DNA from 2 places in the Streptomyces sp. NPDC004266 genome. Region 2 is predicted to be linked to the other one. Evidence: riboswitches for the same ligand, from Rfam matches in the RefSeq annotation. Region 2 holds a riboswitch; the other holds the start of a gene.

Region 1 (8,212 bases), on a different contig from region 2:
GGACCCGGACCGACTGCTCCGGGCCGCCGACGTCGCGGGCGACGACCACCGGGGTCTCCGGGGCGCGGAGTTCCAGGAGGAGGTCGCGGGCGGCGGCCACCTGGTGGGTGCGGGACTTGGAGCCCGGGTTGTAGAGGGCGATGACCAGGTCGGCACCCGCCGCCGCGCGCAGCCGGGCCTCGATGACGTCCCAGGGCTTGAGGCGGTCGGAGAGGGAGATCGTGGCGTAGTCGTGGCCCAGGGGGGCGCCGGCCGCGGCGGCGGCGGCGTTCGCCGCGGTCACCCCCGGGAGGACCCGTACGGGCACGTCCGCGTACTCCGGTTCGCAGGCGACCTCCAGGACGGCCGTCGCCATGGCGAAGACGCCGGGGTCGCCGCCGGAGACGACCGCGACCCTGTGCCCGCGCCGGGCCAGGTCGAGGGCGAACTCGGCGCGCTCGGACTCGACCTTGTTGTCGGAGCCGTGGCGGATCTGGCCGGGGCGCAGGACGGGGACCCGGTCGAGGTACGTCGTGTAGCCGACGAGGACGTCGGCGTTGACGAGCGCGCCGCGCGACTCGGGGGTGAGCCAGGGCGCCCCGGCGGGGCCGGTGCCGACGACGGTGACCTCGCCCGCTTCCCGTACGGGGGGCTCCTGGTCGATGCGGGAGGGGAGGACGGCGACGGAGAAGTACGGGACCGAGGACGGGTCCACGTCCGTCAGCCGCTCCGTCCGCTCGCCCGTCATGAACGCGCGCTCCACGTAACGGGCGTCGTCCAGCCGGCCCGCCCGTTCCAGGGCCCGCCTCACGGTGGGGAAGGTGCGGCCGAGCTTCATGACGACCGCCGAGTCGGTGCCCGCGAGACGGGCCGTCAGCTCGTCCTCCGGCAGGGTGCCGGGGATGATCGTGAGGACCTCCTCCGCCTCGCACAGCGGCTCGCCGAGCCGGGCGGCGGCGGCGCTCACCGAGGTGACGCCGGGGATGACGGTCGTGTCGTAGCGGTCGGCGAGCCGCTTGTGCATGTGCTGGTACGAGCCGTAGAAGAGCGGGTCGCCCTCGGCGAGGACGGCGACGGTGCGGCCGGCGTCGAGGTGGGCGGCGAGGCGGGCCGAGGCCTCCTCGTAGAAGTCGTTCAGGGCGCCCCGGTAGCCGCCCGGGTGGTCCGTGGTCTCCACCGTGAGCGGGTACATCAGCCGCTCCTCGACGTGGTCCTCGCGGATGTGCTCGGCGGCGATGGAGCGCGCTATGGAGCGGCCGTGGCGGGCCGAGTGGTAGGCGATGACGTCGGCCTCGGCGATCGCCTTCACGGCGGCGACGGTCATCAGGTTCGGGTCGCCGGGGCCGAGGCCCACGCCGTACAGCTTGCCGGGCGTCACGGTGGTCATGCCTGGATCTCCTGGATCTCCGCTTCGTGGGCGAGGGCGTTGATCGCGGCGGCCGTCATCGCGCTGCCGCCGCGCCGGCCCCGTACGACCAGGTAGTCGAGGCCGAGGGTGTTCTCGGCGAGCGCGTCCTTGGACTCGGCGGCGCCGATGAAGCCGACCGGGATGCCGAGCACGGCGGCGGGCCTCCCGGCGCCCTTCGCGACCATCTCCAGGAGGTGGAAGAGGGCGGTCGGGGCGTTGCCGATGGCGACGACGGAGCCTTCGAGGCGGTCCCGCCACAGTTCGAGCGCGGCGGCGGAGCGGGTGGTGCCCAGCTCGGCGGCGAGGCCCGGCACGGCCGGGTCGGAGAGGGCGCAGAGCACCTCGTTGTCGGCGGGCAGCCGCTTGCGGGTGACGCCGCTGGCGACCATCTGCGCGTCGCAGAGGACGGGAGCGCCGGCCCGGAGGGCGGCGCGGGCGTTCGCGACGACCCGCGGCGAGTACGCGATGTCCTGCACGAGGTCGGTCATGCCGCAGGCGTGGATCATCCGGACCGCCACCTGGGCGACGTCGGCGGGCAGGCCCGCGAGGTCCGCCTCGGCGCGGATCGTGGCAAAGGACCGGCGGTAGATCTCCGTCCCGTCCTTCTCGTAGTCGAACATCCTGGTGCTCTCGCTCATCTCGTGTGGGCCGGCAGGCTGCGGGCCGTGGTCACCGCTTCGGGCAGGGAGGTGCGGGGGGTGGGGGCGCCGTCCACCAGGTAGGCGTCGTCGCCGGTGGCGAGGACGTCGACCCAGGTGCCGTGCGGGTGCCCGCAGCGGCGCTCGCACCCGGAGAAGTGGACGGGCAGGCCCCCGCGGTGGACGAGGGCGGCGTCCGTCCGGACGTCGGCGAGGGACTTGGCGCAGCCGGGCCGCCCGGTGCAGGCGCTGACCCCGACCGAGGGCAGGTCGGGCCGGGTGACCAGGCCGTACGTCTCCAGCTCGGGCAGCCGGTCGGCACGGGCTCCGACGACGACCGCGCCCCGCCAGGGCGTGAGCCGGAGCTCGTCGGCGCCGTCGGCCAGGGCCCGCAGTTGCGCGGCGGTCAGCCGGCCGAGGGGGGCGAGGACGTGCAGGGCGTGGTCGCCGAGCGGGCCGGGCGCGGGCGGCCGGGCCGCGGGCAGCGGCGGTACGGGTACGGGCTCCGCCGCGATCCCGGCCCGTGCGAGGGCACCGGCCCAGTCGGGGACGTGCTCGTCGGGCAGTTCGTGCGGCCGCCAGGCGCCGTTCCCGGCGGCCTCGGCGGCGTCGAGGAACGCGAGGGCGGTGGCGAGGGCGGCCCGTACGGCGTCGTCGGCGGCGAGGCGGAATACCCCCGGGGCCCCCGGGGCCTTCGGCCGGGGAGGTGCTCCCGGGGAGCCGGGCCGCAGCAGCGCGGACCCGTCCAGGCCTGCGACCAAGCTCACATCGCCGCCGAGTCCGGCGACGTCCCCGCGCCCGTCGTCGAGGACGAAGAGGAACCGTCCCGAAAGGGACGCGGCCCGGGGCTCGGCGCACAGGGCGGCGTCCAGCTCGCGCGCCCACAACTGCACGTCCGCGCAGCCGAGTCCGTCGAGCCCGGCGCCGGGCGAGGCCACGATGTTGCGGACGCGCTCGTGGGTGGGGGAGGGCAGCAGACCGGCCCCGGCCAGGAGCTCCGCCAGCTCCGCCCCGCAGCCCTCGCCGAGGCCGCGCAGCTCCGCGTTGCCGCGCGAGGTGATGCTGATCCGCCCGTCGCCGAGGGACTCGGCGGCGCGGGCCAGGACCTCGACCTGACGGGCCGTCAGGCGACCGGCGGGCAGGCGCAGTCGGGCGAGGCGTCCGTCGTCGGCGGGGTGCAGGCGCAGCGCCCCGGGGCAGGCGTCGCCACGGTCCCGTATGCGAACTTCACCCGGTTCGGGCGTCGGGGGTGGGGTGGGCGGCATGGCGGCGAGCATACCCACGGGGAACCGGCCGGCCACCGAGTGTGATCCGGTCGACCCCGCCGCTCCCTGGGGCCCGCCGACGCCACGATCTAGGATGCAGATCGGCATGGGGTCCCAGGACCCCGGGGAGGAAGCCCGGTGAGAATCCGGCGCGGTCCCGCCACTGTGAGCCCGTACCCGCGAGGGACGGGTGAGTCAGGAACTCCCGCCGTCCACTCGACCACCCGGGGCGCGGACAACCCCGAGGAAGGGCCTGAGCTCGCCATGCTCCTGCTGCTGTCGCACTCCGACACCGACCTGCTCAGCGCCCGCGCGGCCGGAGGGCCGGTGGAGTACCGCTTCGCCAACCCCTCCCGCCTCCCGCTCGCCGACCTCCCGGCCCTCCTCGACGGCGCCGACCTGGTCGTCGTCCGCCTCCTCGGCGGCGTCCGCTCCTGGCAGGAGGGCCTGGACGCGGTCCTCGCCGCCGGGAAGCCGGTCGTCGTCCTCAGCGGCGAGCAGGCCCCCGACGCCCAGCTCATGGAGGCCTCCACCGTCCCGGTCGGCGTCGCCACCGAGGCCCACGCCTATCTGGCACACGGCGGCCCGGCCAACCTGGAGCAGCTGGCCCGCTTCCTCTCCGACACCGTCCTGCTCACCGGCCACGGCTTCGACGCCCCGGCCGCCGCCCCCACCTGGGGCCCGCTGGAGCGGACCCCCAGGGCCGACGTGACCGGCCCGACCGTCGCCGTGCTCTACTACCGCGCCCACCACATGAGCGGGAACACCGCCTTCGTCGACGCCCTGTGCGGGGCGATCGAGGACGCGGGCGCCCGCGCCCTCCCGCTGTACGTGGCGTCCCTGCGCGCCCCGGAGCCGGAGCTGCTCGACCGTCTCCGTACGGCCGACGCGATCGTCACCACCGTCCTCGCCGCCGGCGGCACCAAGCCCGCCGAGGCCCAGGCCGGCGGCGACGAGGAGGCCTGGGACGCGGGCGCGCTCGCCGCGCTCGACGTGCCGATCCTCCAGGCCCTGTGCCTGACCGGCTCGCGGTCCGCGTGGGAGGAGAACGACGAGGGCCTCTCCCCGCTGGACGCCGCCAGCCAGGTCGCCGTGCCCGAGTTCGACGGCCGCCTCATCACCGTCCCCTTCTCCTTCAAGGAGATCGACGAGGACGGACTGCCCGCGTACGTCGCCGACGCCGAGCGCGCCGCACGCGTCGCCGGGATCGCGGTCCGGCACGCCCGGCTCCGCCACATCCCGAACGCCGAGAAGAAGCTGGCGCTCGTCCTCTCCGCGTACCCGACGAAGCACTCCCGCATCGGCAACGCCGTCGGCCTCGACACCCCCGCCTCCGCCGTCGCGCTCCTGCGCCGCCTCATCGCCGAGGGCTACGACTTCGGGCCCGTCGAAGACCTCCCCGGCCTGGTCTCCGGCGACGGCGACGAGCTGATCTACGCCCTCATCGAGGCCGGCGGCCACGACCAGGACTGGCTGACCGAGGAGCAGCTCGCGAAGAACCCGGTCCGCATCCCGGCCGCCGACTACAAGCGCTGGTACGCGACCCTGCCCGCCGAACTCCGCGAGCAGGTGGAGGAGCACTGGGGCCCCGCGCCCGGCGAGATGTTCCTCGACCGCTCCCGCAACCCGGAGGGCGACATCGTCCTCGCCGCCCTGCGGCGCGGGAACCTCCTGATCCTCATCCAGCCGCCGCGCGGCTTCGGCGAGAACCCGATCGCGATCTACCACGACCCCGATCTCCCGCCGTCCCACCACTACCTGGCCGCCTACCGCTGGATCGCCGCCCGCGCCGAGGACGGCGGCTTCGGCGCCGACGCCATGGTCCACCTCGGCAAGCACGGCAACCTGGAGTGGCTGCCCGGCAAGAACGCCGGCCTGTCCGCCGCCTGCGGCCCCGACGCGGCCCTCGGCGACATCCCGCTGATCTACCCGTTCCTCGTCAACGACCCGGGCGAGGGCACCCAGGCCAAGCGGCGCGTCCACGCCACCCTCGTCGACCACCTGGTGCCGCCGATGGCCCGCGCCGACTCGTACGGCGACATCGCCCGCCTGGAGCAGCTGCTCGACGAGTACGCGCAGATCAGCTCGATGGACCCGGCGAAGCTCCCGGCCATCCGCGCCCAGATCTGGACCCTGATCCAGGCCGCCAAGCTCGACCACGACCTGGGGCTCGAAGAGCGGCCCGAGGACGACGGCTTCGACGACTTCCTGCTGCACGTCGACGGCTGGCTGTGCGAGGTCAAGGACGCCCAGATCCGCGACGGCCTGCACGTCCTCGGCGGCGCGCCGGAGGGCGAGGCCCGGGTCAACCTGGTCCTCTCCATCCTCCGCGCCCGCCAGATCTGGGGCGGCACGCAGGCGCTGCCCGGTCTGCGCGAGGCCCTCGGCCTGGACGAGTCGGCCGCGACCCGCACCACCGCCGACGAGGCGGAGGCGAAGGCGCGCGAGCTGGTCGAGGCGATGGAGGCCGCCGACTGGGCGGTGCACGCGATCGACACGGTCGCCGCCGCGTACGGCCCCGAGGTCCGCGAGGTGCTGACCTTCGCCGCCCTCCAGGTCGTGCCGCGTCTCGCCGCCACCACCGACGAGCTGGCCCACGCCGTGCACGCCCTGAACGGCGGCTTCGTCCCGGCCGGCCCGTCCGGCTCCCCGCTCCGGGGCCTGGTCAACGTCCTGCCGACCGGCCGCAACTTCTACTCCGTCGACCCCAAGGCCGTGCCGTCCCGGCTCGCCTGGGAGACCGGCCAGGCGCTCGCCGACTCGCTCCTGGAGCGCTACCGCGCCGACAACGGCGAGTGGCCGACGTCCGTCGGACTCTCCCTCTGGGGCACCAGCGCGATGCGCACCGCCGGCGACGACGTCGCCGAGGCGCTCGCCCTGCTCGGCGTCCGCCCGCTGTGGGACGAGGCCTCCCGCCGGGTCAACGGCTTGGAGCCCATTCCGCTCGCCGAGCTCGGCCGCCCGCGCGTCGACGTGACGCTGCGCATCTCGGGCTTCTTCCGGGACGCGTTCCCGCACGTCATCGGCCTCCTCGACGACGCCGTACGGCTGGTGGCGGGCCTGGAGGACGAGTCCGCCTCGGACAACTACGTGCGGGCCCACGCGCAGGCCGACCTCGCCGAGCACGGCGACGAACGGCGCGCCACCACCCGCATCTTCGGCTCCCGCCCCGGCACGTACGGCGCGGGCATCCTCCAGCTGATCGACTCGCGCGACTGGCGCACGGACGCGGACCTCGCCGAGGTCTACACGGTGTGGGGCGGGTACGCGTACGGGCGCGGGCTCGAAGGGCGCCCGGCGCGCGCCGAGATGGAGACCGCGTACAAGCGGATCGCGGTCGCCGCGAAGAACACGGACACGCGCGAGCACGACATCGCCGACTCCGACGACTACTTCCAGTACCACGGCGGCATGGTCGCGACCGTCCGCGCGCTCACCGGCACCGCGCCCGAGGCGTACATCGGCGACTCGACCCGCCCCGAGACCGTCCGCACCCGGACCCTGGTCGAGGAGACCTCCCGCGTCTTCCGCGCCCGCGTGGTCAACCCGCGCTGGATCGAGGCGATGCGCCGCCACGGCTACAAGGGCGCGTTCGAGCTGGCGGCGACCGTCGACTACCTCTTCGGGTACGACGCGACGACGGGTGTCGTCGCCGACTGGATGTACGACAAGCTCACGCAGGAGTACGTCCTCGACCCGGAGAACCAGGCCTTCCTCAAGGAGGCCAACCCGTGGGCCCTGCACGGCATCGCGGAGCGGCTCCTGGAGGCGGAGTCGCGCGGGATGTGGGAGAAGCCGGACCCGGAGACGCTGGCCGCGCTGCGCCAGGTCTTCCTGGAGACGGAGGGCGACTTGGAGTCCGACGAGTAGCACCCGCCCCGCCACCCGCCCGTGTGGGCAGTCGTCCCGCAGGGCGAGGGGGTCCCCCCTGCTCGAGCGAAGCCGAGAGCTTGGGGGAGGGTGGGCACACGGGACGGCGCCCTTGAGCGGCGCCTCCGCGTTCCGCGCCTGGACCCGCACCACGAGCCGGGCGCGCCAAAGGGCGCGGGTCAGGGCGCGGGAGCCTGGGCCCGGCAAGGGGCGCCGTTCCGTTGTGCCCACCCGTTCCGCCCTGCGGAACGACTGCCCACAACGGGGGGTGCGGGGGCGGGCATCGCCCCGGCGGGGCGGAGGTCCACCACGGGAGGCCGGTCCGCAGCGGGCGGGGGCAGTTCGAGGTGGTGGCCGCGGAAGCGGGAGCGCAGGCGGCGGTCGTGGCTGACGATCACCAGCGTCCCCCGGTACGCCGCCAGCGCCGCCTCCAGTTCTTCCACCAGGCCCGGCGCCAGGTGGTTGGTCGGCTCGTCCAGGAGCAGCAGGTCGGCCGGCGCGGTCACGAGCCGCGCCAGTTCGAGCCTGCGGCGCTGGCCGGCCGACAGGCGGCACACCGGGACCGTCAGGTCCCGGGCGGCGAAGAGCCCGAGGGAGAGCAACTCCTCCGTGCGCTCCTCGCCGAAGGCCTCGCTCACCGTACGGGGGTCGGTGGGCGGGGCCACCTCCTGCCGGAGCAGGCCCACCCGGGCGGGCGTCCTCACCGTGCCGGCGTCGGGGGCGAGTTCGCCCGCGAGCACCTTCAGGAGGGTGGTCTTCCCGGCTCCGTTGGGGCCGGTCACGAGGAGTCGTCCGCCCGGCTCCAGGTGCAGGGCGTCCAGGCGGAGCCGTCCCCCGACCCGTACGCCGGTCAGGTCGACCGCCGCGCCCTCGCCCGCCAGGTCCGCGCGGAAGCGGAGCGGCTCGGGCGGCGGCGGCACGGGGTGCTCGGTGAGCCGGGCGAGCCGCTCGCGGGCGGCCCGGATCCTGCTCATCGCGCCGTGCGCCCGTGACCGGGCCCGGAAGGCGCCCGCCCCGCTGAACGCCGCCGGGGCCTTGCGGGGGATCGCCGA
Region 2 (8,212 bases):
CGCTGCCGCCACCGCCAGCGCCGCCACGGCTCTTCGGGCTGCGGTCACTTGTACGGGCATGGATGCTCGCTCCTTCTCTCACGGTTCGGGCAGTGCTCGCCCGGGGCTCAAAGGGCAGGACCGGACGTGGGCCGGAGTCACACGGGCGGCATCTCCGTCGTGCGCGAGTCGAGGCCGGGACGGAGGTTCACCCACGCGCCGCGGGTGAAGTCCGGGATCTCCACGGGCTTGCCCTTGCGCTCCAGGGACACGACGCTCAGCGGCACCGGCGCGCACCAGGCCGCCGAGTCGTACACGTCGATGTCGGGCACGAGGCCGGCGCGCATCAGCTGCACGGTGCGCCACTGCAGGACGTAGTCCATGCCGCCGTGGCCGCCGTTGTTCGCCGCGTCGTCGCCGATCTTCTTCCAGAGCCAGTGGTCGTACTCCTTGCGGTACGACTCGAAGTCCCGCCAGGCGTCGTCGCCGTGGTCGGGCTCGAAGTAGACCCGGGCGCCGGTGGAGGAGGTTCCGGCGTAGTCCTCGAAGATGCCGCGGCTGCCCGCGATGCTGTTGATCCGGCTGTACGGGCGGGGGGAGCTGACGTTGTGCTCGGCACGGATCGTCCGGCCGTTCGCGGTCTCGATCATGCAGGTGACGAGGTCGCCGTTGACGTAGGTCTCGTTCCACGACGGATGTCCCTCGGGGACGAAGCGCTCGCGGTAGTCGGCGAGGCCCTTCGGGGCGGTCGCGGTGGCACGCAGCGTGGTCATCCGGTCGCCGCGGTTGATGTCCATCGCCGCGGCGACCGGGGCGAGACCGTGCATCGGGTAGAAGGACGCGATGCTGCGGGTGTGCCACAGACGGCGCCAGGAGTCCGTGTAGTAGGTGTCCGAGAACAGCAGCGCGCGCAGGTCGTGCAGGTATCCGCCGTGGCCGTTCGTGACGTCGCCGAACACCCCGTCGTGTGCCATCTTGAGCATGGCCAGCTCGTTGCGGCCGTACGAGCAGTTCTCGGCGAGCATCAGGTGCCGCCGGGTCCGCTCGCAGGTGTCGACCAGGTCCCACAGCTCGTCGAGCCGGGTGGCGATGGGAAGTTCGACGATGACGTGCTTGCCGGCCAGCAGCGCGGCCTTGCCCTGCTCGTAGTGGAACTCCCAGGGCGTGGCGATGTAGACGAGGTCGATGTCGTCCCGCTTGAGCATCTCGGCGTACGAGTCGGCGGAGCCGCCGAACTCGGCGGGGCGCGGCTTGCCCGCCTTGACCAGGTCGTCCGCGACGCGCTTGGCGCGGTCCGCACGGATGTCGCAGACGGCGGTGACCTGACAGCCGGGCACGACGGACCAGCCCCTGGTCATGCCGTTGCCGCGGTTGCCGAGGCCGACGGTGGCGACCCGGACGGTCCGATGCGTCTCGTACGGCACGTTGATCATGGAGGTCTGGCCGGCGGGGCGGCGCGGTCCGGAGGCCGTGACCTCCCCGGCAGCGCCGGGTGCGGCGACCGCGGGGGCGGACGCGGCCGCCCCGAAGCCGACGGCCATCGCGCCCGTGGCCACCGCCCCTCCGAGAACCGAACGCCGCGAGACTGCGGGGACTTCAGACATGACGTGACTCCAGATTCGGCATGGTCGGCATGGCTGGCGGGACGACTGTGACGGGCATGACATCTGCATGTCAATACATGATTGAAAAATCGCTCCTGCGCGCAAAAATGAACATCACGGACTGCACTTTGCTGCACATTCGTGCACAGCGAGGCGGGCCGCGGTGAAGGGCGGGGCTCCCCCAGCCGACGGCGGGCAATCCGAGCGGCCCGGCCCCCTCGGCCTCGACGGCCGCGCGGGCCGGGCCGGACCGAGGCACTCGCGCGGGTCGGGGACCTCGGGAGACGCGCCGATCGTGACCCTTGCACGAGACGCTTGCGCCACTCACGCCGCCACAGACATCAAGAATGACAAGAGTTGCTTGATTCAAGCTCTTTTCGAGCATGGCCAAGCGCAAATTCCGTGACGGTAGCCGTCACCTGCGCATCGGACCCGCATACGATCACAGTGCGCACGATCAGCCGGGGAAGCAGCGCACTCCGTCCTGACGACGAGCCCGGCCGACAAGGAGTCCGACGATGTCCAAGCAAGAGCGTTGGGGCGCATTGCTCGAACTGCTGGCCGCCGAGGGTCGGCTGGAGATCGAGGGAGCCGCGACCGCGCTGGAGGTCTCCCACGCGACCATCCGCAGGGACCTCGACGAGCTGGCAGAACAACAGATGCTCGTCCGCACCCGGGGCGGTGCCCTCGCTCACGGGATCTCCTACGAGCTTCCGCTGCGCTACAAGTCCTCGCGCAACACACCGGAGAAGCAGAGAATCGCCGCCGCGGCCGCCGACCTCGTAGCCGACGGCGAGGTGCTGGGGCTCAACGGCGGCACGACCACCACGGAGGTTGCCCGCGCACTCGCGCTGCGGACCAGCGGCAATCAGCGCACGGCCCCCGGGAGCGCCCCCGCACCCGTCCTGACCGTGGTGACCAACGCGCTCAACATCGCCGTCGAGCTCGCGGTACGCCCCCAGATCAAAATCGTGACCACGGGGGCGTGGCCCGCCCGCAGACGTTCGAGCTCGTCGGCCCGCTCACCATGGGCGTCCTCAACGAGGTCGTGCTGGACGTGGCGATCCTGGGCGTGGACGGAGTCGATCCCCGGATGGGGATCACGGCACACCACGAGGACGAGGCCGGCATCAGCAGGCTGCTCACCGAGCGCGCACACCGCGTGATCGTCGTCACCGACTCGTCCAAGCTGGGGCATCGCGCCTTCGCCCGGATCTGCGGCCTGGACCGCATCGACGCCCTCGTGACCGACACCAGGGTGCCGGACGACATGTCCGCGCGCCTGGTGGAGGCGGGCGTCAAGGTGATCACCGCCTGAGCGCCACGCCCCGGGAGGTCCGCACGGTCTCCCGCACGGGGTCGGCCCCCTGACGGCCCGCCGCACCGACAGTCGTTCCCGCCCCGCTGGTCGTGCCACTCACCCCGTACGCCCTCACCTACGGCCACGACCCGAACGGCTTCCGCACGCGCCGCAGGAACCCGTCCTCGGTATCCGCCAGGGCATGGAGCGTACTGCTGTCCCCGGCCGGCTGCCGGGGCCTGACTCCGTCAAGAGAGAGCAAGGGGTGGCGGATCCCCGATCCGGTGAGCCACTTGCGGAGGCTGTCGTCCAGGCATCCACTCAGCTGTCTGACGGTTCCCTGCGGAGACTCGCCGTCCAGTCCGTCGCCGCCGAACCCCAAGGCGCCGCACAAAGCCTGCCGGCAGGGAATCGGCCGCTTCCGGCCGCGACGCACCGGTGCGCGACCCCACCCCCCACGCCGATAATTGCGCCATCATGCACACATGCAAAGAGCACGCAGCACGAGCCGACCCTGACGGGTGGCCAGGAAAGGCGGCGACAGGTCGGCATCCGTACCGCGCGCAACCGACCCTGGGAGCCGCGAACCGCCAAGACCGATAACCCGCCTCACCCTTTCTGACCTGTGAAAAGCCTGTTCAGTCACATGCCGGCCAGTCTCTACAGGAGGTACCCGTGAGGATGCTGATCAACGTTCCGGAGACCGTCGTCGCCGACGCGCTGCGGGGGATGGCCGCGGCGCATCCCGAGCTGACCGTGGACGTGGAGCGGCGCGTGGTGGTGCGGCGGGACGCGCCCGTGGCGGGGCAGGTGGCGCTGGTGTCCGGCGGCGGGTCCGGGCACGAGCCGCTGCACGGGGGGTTCGTGGGCCCCGGCATGCTGGCGGCCGCGTGTCCGGGCGAGGTGTTCACCTCGCCCGTGCCCGATCAGATGGTGCGGGCCGCCGCCGCGGTCGACAGCGGCGCCGGGGTGCTGTTCGTCATCAAGAACTACACCGGTGACGTGCTGAACTTCGAGATGGCCGCCGAACTCGCCGAGGACGAGGGCATCCAGGTCGCCAAGGTCCTCGTCGACGACGACGTGGCGGTGACGGACAGCCTGTACACGGCGGGCCGGCGCGGCACCGGCGGCACGCTGTTCGTGGAGAAGATCGCGGGCGCGGCCGCCGAGGAGGGCGCCCCGCTGGAGCGGGTGGAGTCGATCGCCCGCCGGGTGAACGGGCGGTGCCGGTCCTTCGGGGTGGCCCTGAGCGCCTGCACCACCCCCGCCAAGGGCGGCCCGACCTTCGACCTCCCGGAAGGGGAGCTGGAGTTGGGCATCGGCATCCACGGCGAGCCCGGCCGGGAGCGGCGGGCCATGATGACCTCGCGGGAGATCGCGGACTTCGCCGTGGACGCCGTCGTGGAGGACCTGAGCCCGTCCGGGCCGGTCATCGCCCTGGTGAACGGGATGGGCGGGACGCCGCTCCTGGAGCTGTACGGGTTCAACGCCGAGGTGCAGCGGGTGCTCGCCGAGCGGAAGGTGCCGGTGGCCCGGACACTGGTCGGGAACTACGTGACCTCGCTCGACATGGCGGGGTGCTCGGTGACCCTGTGCGAGGTCGACGAGGAGCTGCTGCGCCTGTGGGACGCGCCGGTGCGGACGCCCGCGCTGCGCTGGGGCCGGTGAGTCCCGGGACGGGAAGGGGGAGCGAGATGACGGAGACCTTCGGCGCCGGGTTCCTGGTGCGCTGGCTGGCCGCGGCGGCCGAGGACGTCGCCCGGGAGGCGGACCGGCTCACCGAGCTGGATTCGGCCATCGGCGACGCCGATCACGGAGCCAATCTCAAGCGGGGGTTCGCCGCCGTGGCGGAGACCCTGGCGAAGGAGCCGCCCGCGAGCCCGGGCGCGGTGCTCACCGCCGCCGGACGGCAGCTCATCTCCACCGTCGGCGGCGCTTCGGGGCCGCTGTACGGGACGCTGCTGCGGCGCGCGGGGAAGGCCCTGGGCGAGGACGGGGAGGTCACCCGGGAGCGGCTGGCGGAGGCGCTCGGCGCCGGTGTGGCCGCCGTGTCGCAGCTGGGCGGTGCCCAGGTGGGCGACAAGACGATGCTGGACGCGCTCGTGCCGGGCGTGGAGGGACTGCGGAGCTCGTACGAGGCGGCCCGCGCCGCCGCCGAGGGGGGCGCCCTGGCGACGGTGCCCCTCCGGGCGCGCAAGGGCAGGGCCAGTTATCTCGGGGAGCGGTCGGTCGGGCACCAGGATCCGGGGGCGACGTCGTCGGCGCTGCTCTTCGCGGCCCTCGCCGACACCGCCGGGGCGGAGGGCGCGCGATGAGCCCGGCGGGTCGTCCGGTCCCGGAGGGTTCGGCCCCGGCGGTCGTCGGCATCGTGCTCGTCTCGCACAGCGCGGCGGTCGCGACGGCGGTCGCCGAACTGGCCCGCGGCCTCGCGGGCGGCGGTGACCTCGCGCCGGTCCTGCCCGCGGGCGGGACGCCGGACGGTGGCCTCGGGACGAGTTCCGAGCTGATCTGGGAGGCCGCGAAGGCCGTCGACCGGGGGGCCGGGGTCGCGCTCCTCGTCGACCTGGGCAGCGCGGTCCTCACCGTGAAGGCGCTGCTCGCCGAGGGCGACGAACTGCCCGAGGGCTCCCGCCTGGTGGACGCGCCGTTCGTCGAGGGCGCGGTGGCCGCGCTGGTGACGGCGAGCGCCGGCGGGGACCTCGACGCGGTGGCGGCAGCGGCCTCGGAGGCGTACTCCTACCGCAAGGAGTGACCACGGGGGCCGAGTGCGTGGAGTGACCGGAGGGACGCGCCGCGTGGTGGCCGTGTTGTGATCCAGCAGGTCAACCCACTAATGTCGCAGGGCCTTGGTGTACGGGAAACCGGTGCAGTACCGGTGCGGCCCTCGCCACTGTGATCGGGAGGTCCGGCTCCACCCCCGGGGGAACACCTCGGGGAAGCCACTGGACCGTCGCGGGAGACCGCGACGGTGTGGGAAGGCGGAGTCGGGCCGTATGACCGTCAGCCAGGAGACCGGCCAGGGTGCGTTGTCCATCCACGAGGTGCTGGAGAGGGTCTCCCGATCATGCATATAGCCGAGGGGTATCTGCCCCCTGCGCACGCCGCCGCCTGGGGCGTCGCGGCCGCTCCGTTCGTCGTCCACGGGGTGCGCGCGCTGACCCGCGAGGTGCGGTCGAACCCCGAATCCACTCTGCTGCTCGGCGCCTCCGGTGCCTTCACCTTCGTCCTGTCGGCGCTCAAGTTGCCCTCGGTCACCGGCAGTTGCTCGCATCCGACCGGTACGGGGCTCGGCGCCGTTCTGTTCCGGCCGCCGATCATGGCGGTCCTCGGGACGATCACCCTGCTCTTCCAGGCCCTGCTGCTCGCGCACGGCGGGCTGACCACGCTCGGCGCGAACGCCTTCTCCATGGCGATCGTCGGCCCCTGGGCGGGCTACGGGACGTACCGGCTGCTTCGGCGGTTCGGCGCGCCCCTGATGGTGGCCGTCTTCTTCGGCGCGTTCGTCGCCGACCTGTCCACGTACTGCGTCACCAGCGTGCAGCTGGCCCTGGCGTTCCCCGACCCCGGCAGCGGCGTGCCCGGCGCGCTGGCCAAGTTCGGCGGGATCTTCGCCGTGACCCAGATTCCGCTGGCGGTGAGCGAGGGCCTGCTCACGGTGCTCGTGATGAGGCTGCTCACCCAGTCCAGCAAGGGCGAGCTGACGCGCCTCGGCGTCCTCGACCGGCCGCGGGCGGAGCGGCCCGAGGAGGTGGCCGCGCGATGAGCCGGAACGCGAAGGTCAACACGCTGCTGCTGCTCCTCGTCGCCGCGCTCGCGGTCCTGCCGCTCGCGCTGGGCCTCGGCGACCACAAGGAGCAGCCGTTCAGCGGGTCCGACAGCGAGGCGGAGACCGCGATCACGGAGCTCCGGCCGGACTACGAGCCGTGGTTCAGCCCGCTGTACGAGCCGCCGTCCGGCGAGATCGAGTCGGCGCTCTTCGCCCTCCAGGCGGCGATCGGCGCCGGTGTCCTGGCGTACTACTTCGGCCTGCGGCGCGGCCGTCGGCAGGGCGCGGCCCGCGCCGTGGCCGCGGCAGCCGCCGAGGCGGCGGGGACCGAGGGCGCGGCGGCGGAGGGCGACCCCGTCGGGGACGGCGGGTCCGCCGGGGTACGGGGTGGGCCCGATTCCGGTACCGCGAGCGGCGGTGCCGCACGCTCCGGCCCGGGCCCCCGTGCCGCCGGGGCCGGGGCCGGGGTCGCAGCCAGTGCCCGTGCCGGGGCAGGGGCCGGGGCCGGGGCCGGGGCCGGGGCCGGGGCCGGGGCCGCCGACCTCAGCGCCCTGGGCCACGGGTCCGGGTCCGGCGGCGGTGGGGCGGAGGCTCCCGAGGCCGACGGTTCCGTGCCGTTCGACGGTACGGGCGCGTAGCGCCGATGCTGCCGATCGACGCGGCGGCGCACAGCAGTCGCTGGCGCCGCCGCCATCCCGTGGAGAAGGCCGCCCTCGGCTTCGGCCTGACGCTGTGCGCCGTCTCCCTGCCGCCGTGGCCGGGCGCCGTGCTCGTGGCGGCGGCCACGCTCGCGGTGCTCCTCGGTCCGGCCGGTGTGCCGGGCCGTCAGCTGTGGCGGGCGTTCCGCATCCCGCTCGGTTTCTGTGTCACGGGAGCCGTTCCGCTGCTCTTCGAGGTGGGAGGTGCGCGCGGGCTCGTGGCCCTCGCGCCCGGCGGCCCCGCGCACGCGGGCGAGCTGCTGCTGCGAACCGCCTCGGCCTCGCTGGGGGTGCTGCTCTTCGCCTTCACCACGCCGGTGTCCGACGTGCTGCCCCGGCTCGTCCGGGCGGGCGTCCCGGCACCCGTGGTGGACGTGGCGCTCGTGATGTACCGGATCATCTTCCTGCTGCTCGACTCGCTGGCGAAGATCCGGCAGGCCCAGGCGGCCCGGCTCGGGCACACCACCCGGGCGGCGACCTGGCGTTCGCTCGCCGGGCTCGGCGCGACCACGTTCGTGCGGGCCTTCGACCGGGCGCAGCGCCTGCAGTCGGGGCTCGCCGGGCGCGGTTACGACGGCACGCTGCGGGTCCTGGTGCCGGCCTGCGCGGTCTCCCGGCGGTTCCTCACGGCGACGGGCGCGCTCCTCGCGGGGCTCGTCGCCCTCACCCTCGTACTGGAAAGGTTCCTTCCGTGACGTCTCCGACGCCGACGCACCCCGTCGTGGAGCTGGTGAAGGCGGGTTTCGCCTACGAGGACGGGCCCGCGGTCCTGTCGGACGTGGACTTCCCGGTGGCGGAGGGGCGCGCGATCGCGCTCCTCGGCCGCAACGGCAGCGGCAAGACGACGCTGCTGCGGCTGCTCAGC

Evidence for each region. A riboswitch is a leader RNA that binds a small molecule or an ion and turns the genes downstream of it on or off. The one in region 2 is predicted to bind cobalamin.
Region 1: linked by a shared signal. The riboswitch ahead of cobN (cobaltochelatase subunit CobN) and the one ahead of ACFYUZ_RS23090 (energy-coupling factor ABC transporter permease) in region 2 are both predicted to bind cobalamin.

What each region holds. Positions count from the first base shown of each region.
Region 1 is NZ_JBIAMM010000002.1:284,299-292,510, reverse strand. It holds gene cobJ (precorrin-3B C(17)-methyltransferase) at 1-1,366, opposite strand, end outside; gene ACFYUZ_RS06070 (precorrin-8X methylmutase) at 1,363-2,025, opposite strand; gene ACFYUZ_RS06065 (cobalamin biosynthesis protein CobG) at 2,022-3,302, opposite strand; cobalamin riboswitch at 3,382-3,514, shown strand; gene cobN (cobaltochelatase subunit CobN) at 3,555-7,160, shown strand; gene ACFYUZ_RS06055 (ABC-F family ATP-binding cassette domain-containing protein) at 7,340-8,212, opposite strand, start outside.
Region 2 is NZ_JBIAMM010000009.1:298,570-306,781, reverse strand. It holds gene ACFYUZ_RS23120 (NEW3 domain-containing protein) at 1-60, opposite strand, end outside; gene ACFYUZ_RS23115 (Gfo/Idh/MocA family protein) at 138-1,583, opposite strand; partial or broken gene ACFYUZ_RS23110 (DeoR/GlpR family DNA-binding transcription regulator) at 2,102-2,901, shown strand; gene dhaK (dihydroxyacetone kinase subunit DhaK) at 3,559-4,551, shown strand; gene dhaL (dihydroxyacetone kinase subunit DhaL) at 4,578-5,198, shown strand; gene ACFYUZ_RS23095 (PTS-dependent dihydroxyacetone kinase phosphotransferase subunit DhaM) at 5,195-5,635, shown strand; cobalamin riboswitch at 5,714-5,919, shown strand; gene ACFYUZ_RS23090 (energy-coupling factor ABC transporter permease) at 5,948-6,646, shown strand; gene ACFYUZ_RS23085 (energy-coupling factor ABC transporter substrate-binding protein) at 6,643-7,287, shown strand; gene cbiQ (cobalt ECF transporter T component CbiQ) at 7,293-8,042, shown strand; gene ACFYUZ_RS23075 (ATP-binding cassette domain-containing protein) at 8,039-8,212, shown strand, end outside.